2 regions of the Candidatus Pseudoscillospira sp. SGI.172 genome follow, and region 2 is predicted to be linked to the other one. Evidence: riboswitches for the same ligand, from Rfam matches in the RefSeq annotation. Region 2 holds a riboswitch; the other holds the start of a gene.

Region 1 (2,467 bases), on a different contig from region 2:
TCCAGCAGGACTTGATTTTCCCAATTTTCGTAGACCCACGTGGCGTCGGCCACCGACCCCAGAGTGGCGGTGATGTCGCCCACATCCAGGTTGACCAGTTGAATTTTATCGTAATCGCCGCCGTCCTTCTCCACCACCCGGCGGATGGCGGCGTGGAACCAGGCGGGGGTCCAGTGGGTCAGGCGCTTGCCCTCCAGCTCCCGGGGACGGGTGATGCCCGCCTCCTTCAGAGAGACGATGCCCGAATCACACTTCTGGGTCATCACCGCCACGCCGGTGAGCCCGATCCCCCGTTCCAGACACTCCAGCATGGCGATCTCCGGACCGCACACAAAGTCGGCCCCGTGGAGCTCCATGGAGCCGTGGACCTCTCCGTCGATCTCCACATCCAATCCCGCCGCCCGGAACCAGCCCCGCTTCTGCGCCAGCAGATAGCCGGTGTGATTGGTGTTGGGGAACCAGTCCAGAACAACCTTCAAATGTTCCATATTATGAGTCCTCCTCATCGTAGATGGTCCCGATCCGGGCGGTGGCTCCAATGGCATAGCTCTTTACTGCACCGGTGCGGGCCAGGGCGTCGCCCACCAGTTTGCAGAGCACCCCGGAGAAGAGCACCGCGCTGAGAAAGCGCACGGCCAGCTGGGCCGCCAGGAGGGCGGGAGAGAGCAGATAGTAACTGAGGTAGTAGAGCTCATAGCAGAAGATGAACACCGCGGAGAAAATCCCCGCCAGGGACATGGAGCCCAGATCCCACTTTTTGTAACGGAACAGGGCGAAGGCAAGCTCGGCTCCCAGTCCCTGGATGACGCCGGTAAGCACCACGGTCAGGCCCCCGGCGTTGCCCATGAGCAGCTCCACCGCGGCGGCCAGCACCTCGGTAATGAGGGCCACGCCGGGTTTGCGGATGAGATAGGCGGCCAGAGTGGCGGCCATGAACCACACTCCGTAGATGAGCTCAAAGGCGAAGTTGGACAGTCCCAGCGGGGTCAGTGCGGTGGACAGCACCAGGCCGCCCTGAAACACCGCCAGATACACCGCCGAGAACACCACCCCCAGAATGGCCATCAGGATGACGTCCTTGAGTTCCCATTGCTTCTTTGTTTTCACGCTTGTTTTCCTCCTTGCAAAAAATAAAAGCCGCACAGCCTTCGCTGAGCGACTTTTATGCGCAAAAACAAATCCGCGCGACTCTCCCTACGATGGCATTACCCAACAGGTTCCATGGGTCATGGGCGGTATCAGCCCAAATCTCAGCCGGTTGCCCCGGCCCCCCCAGATTCAATTGTGCGGTCTTTCAAACATTATTTATACCACACTTCGTGCTTTCTCGCAAGAATTTTTTCCTCAACGCCGGTACTGCTTCCGGCCGATCCGATAGAGGTCGTTCCCCTGGGCGTCGATGGCTACGGTGAGGGGCAGATCCTCCACCACCATCTTTTTCACCGACTCACAGCCCAGCTCATCGAAGGCCACCACCTCCGCCGAGCGGATACACCTGGCAATGAGGGCCCCCGCCCCCCCCACTGCGGCAAAGTAGGCCGCGCCGTTGCGGACGATGGCCTCCGCCACTGCCGGGCTCCGCTCTCCCTTGCCGATCATGGCCGCCAGCCCCAAGTCCAGCAGCCGGGGGGCAAAGGCGTCCATCCGGCCGGAGGTGGTGGGACCGCAGGCTCCCACCGCCATTCCCTGCTGTCCGGGGGTGGGTCCGGCGTAATAGATCACCGCGTCCCGCAGCGGGATCGGCAGGGACTCGCCCCGGTCCAGCAGCTCAAAAAATCGCTTGTGGGCGGCGTCCCGGGCCGTGTAGATCACCCCGGAGAGGAGCACCCGGTCTCCGGCCCGCAGGGTTCCCATCGCCTGGCGGAGGCCGCCGCTCTCCAGGCGCTTCACCTCGCCGCTCATCTGCGCTCCAAAGGAAGGGGCTGGGGGGCCTTGGGTCCGGTCAGCTTTCCCAGGCTCTCCCGCAGGGCCTTCAGTTCCGCATCCCGGGCCGCCAGCTCGGCCGGACGGCCCTTCAGCGTCCGAGCCGCCTGCTCCAGCTCTCCGGACACCTGTTCCACCGACGCGTTCAAATCGGCACGCAGGCCGTCATAGGCCTTTTGGAGCTGATCGAGCCAGCTCTCCAGCTCCGCCTTGGTCTGCTTGACCTTGGCCTTGGCCTCCGCCTCGATGGCCTGGGCCCGGCTGTGGGCCTCCAGCTCGATCCCGGCGGTGCGGTCCTTCAGCCCGGCGTAAGCCGCGGCGGCAGGGGTGAGCTTCCGGATCTCCCCATTGAGCGCCTCCACCTGCCCCGCCAGCTCAGCGCGCTGAGCGCTCTCCCGGGCAAGGGTCTCAGACCGGGCGGCCAGATCGGCCGCCAGCCGGCGGTTCTCCTCCTCCAGAGCGCTCAGCTTCTCCTCCCGCTCCGCCGCCTGCGCCTCGGCGCCGGCCCGGGCCTGTCGGGCCTCCTCCAGCTCCCGCTGAAGGG
Region 2 (2,467 bases):
GACAAGTAGATTTTCTGGACCAATAAAAATTAGTTTGATACAAACACAGACCGGCAGGGCCGGGCCCCTCAGAGGCCCGGCCCTGCCGGTCTGCGGAACATTCATTTTTAATAAGTTTGGTCCAAAATCTCGATCAGGCTGGCCACAGCGCCCTCCTCGCAGGCGGGGAGCAGGCGGGCTCCCCAGTCCTTGACCTCTTTGGCGCAGTTGGCGGGGGCAAAGGGGATGGCAGAGACCTCCAGCATGGGGATGTCGTTTTGATTGTCTCCAATGCAGTAGATGTGTTCCCTCCGGATACCCAGCAGTTCGGCCAGCTTGAGCACCATCCCACCCTTGGTGCTCCCTTTGGCGGTGATCTCCAGCATGTGGGGGTTGGAGAAAATGGCCTCATAGCGCTCCGGCCAGTGGGACAGCAGGTCTGCCTGGGCCTTCAGCAGAAAGGGGTGATCCTGATGAAGGATGGCCTTGCCCCAGGGGAGGGGCATGGCGGAGATGGGGCACTCGGTGGCGCCGGTGCCCGCCTTGTTCAGGTGATACCAGGTCCAGAAATTGGGGTTCCAGATATAGATGTCCTCTCCGTGGTAGGCCTCCAGCCCCACCTGGGGATTGCGGGCGGTGAGGGCCTCCAGGTCGGCGGCAATGGTGGGGGCGATGGTGGTCTCCATCACCATGCGGTCGGCGGCGAAGTCGTAGAGCTGGGCGCCGTTGGAGAGGATGACAGGGGCGTTCACCGGCGTCAGGTGGAGAAAGGGGGCGAAGGTGCGGTGGGCCCGGCCGGTGGAGACGGTAAAGATGCCTCCTTCCGCCTCAAAGTAGGCCAGGGCCTCCAGGTTGGCCGGGGGAACAGCGCCCGCGGCACTGTAATAGGTCTCATCGAAATCGGTGGCCAGGAGCACGCCGTCGAATTTTCCCAAAGGGGTCCCTCCTCTTAACGGAGGTCCGCCCCCGTCAGATATTTGTGCATGGGCTTGTAGAGAATGGCGAAGATGATGAGGCACAGGGCCATGTCGATGACCATGTAAAAACCGTTGTAGAGCAGGGAGTAAAACCAGGGGGTGGTCATCGTCAGGTTGAAAAAGGTCTCGGGCATGTATTCGGCCCAGACCGTGGCGCCCACTACGTAGTGGACCAGGAACCGGGCGGCGGAGCCTGCCACGGTGCCCCAGAAGATGCCGCCCTTGCAGCCCCGGAAGAGACCGGCCAGGCCCAGGACGGTGAAGGCCACCAGATAGTCGCCTAGAATGGACTGCCAGCCCAAGGCAAAGCCGCCGTCATACATGAACTGGAGCACGCCCAGTACAAAGCCGGCCAGCAGGCCGCTGCCGGTGCCCCAACGGACGGCGAAGAGGAAAATGGGGAGCATGGACAGGCAAATGGAGCCGCCCCAGGGCATTTCCCAGATCTTGATGAAGCTCAGGATCTGAGCCAAAACGACCATCAGGCCCCCCTCGCAGAGCCTGCGCACGGCCAGATACTTCCGGGAACGGGATCTTGTCGCTGTGTTTTCCATCGTTTCTTTTTCTCCTTTTGAAAAAAGTACCGCAAGCGCAAACCGGGGAAGGCGCATTGCGGTACGAAAAAGAGACGATGTGTCACCAAATCGCTTCCTACGCCGGCATTACCCGGATCAGGTTCAAGGGACCGGGAGCGGCACTACACTCCTGCATCTCAGCCGGACTTGCGTCCAGCGCCCCTGTATTCAGTTTGTCCTTACGGCCTGTGAATTATTTTATACCAAAAGCGGGGGGATTGTCAAGGCGCGGTGGGGAAAAGAGACCAAAACGGGAATCATTTCCGCTCCAGCCGGTCCAAAACCGCCTGGAACCAGTCAGGCAGGGGGCACTCCACCGTCACCCGCTCCCCGGTGCGGGGGTGGAGAAAGGAGAGCTTTTTGGCGTGGAGGCACTGACCCGCCAGACCGGGGACCGGTTTTTTGCCTCCGTAGACCACATCCCCCAGCAGAGGGTGCCCGATAGAGGCCAGATGGACCCGGATCTGGTGGGTGCGGCCGGTCTCCAGGCGGCACTTCACATAGGTGTGGCCGGGGTAGCGGGCCAGCACCTCCCAGTGGGTCACGGCGCTCCGGCCGTTTTTGGGGTCGACGGCCATCCGCTTTCGGTCTGTGGGGTGGCGGCCGATGGGGGCGTCCACCGTCCCGGCATCCTCCTTCAGGCTGCCCACCGCCACGGCGCGGTATTCCCGGCAGAGGCTGTGATCCTGAAGCTGGGCGGCCAGGGCCAGGTGGGCAGGATCGTTTTTGGCGGCGATGATGAGCCCTGAGGTGTCCCGGTCGATGCGGTGGACGATGCCCGGGCGGAGCTGGCCGTTGATCCCGGAGAGGCTGCTGCCGCAGTGGTAGAGCAGGGCGTTGACCAAAGTGCCGTCCGGATGGCCGGGAGCGGGATGGACCACCAGCCCCACCGGCTTGTTGACCACGATGACGTCGGCGTCCTCATAGACCACGTCC

The links. A riboswitch is a leader RNA that binds a small molecule or an ion and turns the genes downstream of it on or off. The one in region 2 is predicted to bind thiamine pyrophosphate.
Region 1: linked by a shared signal. The riboswitch ahead of ACQRD3_RS06445 (ECF transporter S component) and the one ahead of ACQRD3_RS10295 (energy-coupled thiamine transporter ThiT) in region 2 are both predicted to bind thiamine pyrophosphate.

The regions. Positions count from the first base shown of each region.
Region 1 is NZ_JBNPLQ010000012.1:32,221-34,687, forward strand. Features, by position in the region: gene ACQRD3_RS06440 (ABC transporter substrate-binding protein) at 1-488, opposite strand, end outside; gene ACQRD3_RS06445 (ECF transporter S component) at 490-1,107, opposite strand; TPP riboswitch at 1,174-1,284, opposite strand; gene ACQRD3_RS06450 (Fe-S-containing hydro-lyase) at 1,345-1,902, opposite strand; gene ACQRD3_RS06455 (hypothetical protein) at 1,899-2,467, opposite strand, start outside.
Region 2 is NZ_JBNPLQ010000026.1:18,725-21,191, forward strand. Features, by position in the region: gene ACQRD3_RS10290 (HAD-IIB family hydrolase) at 108-914, opposite strand; gene ACQRD3_RS10295 (energy-coupled thiamine transporter ThiT) at 929-1,510, opposite strand; TPP riboswitch at 1,588-1,705, opposite strand; gene ACQRD3_RS10300 (RluA family pseudouridine synthase) at 1,789-2,467, opposite strand, start outside.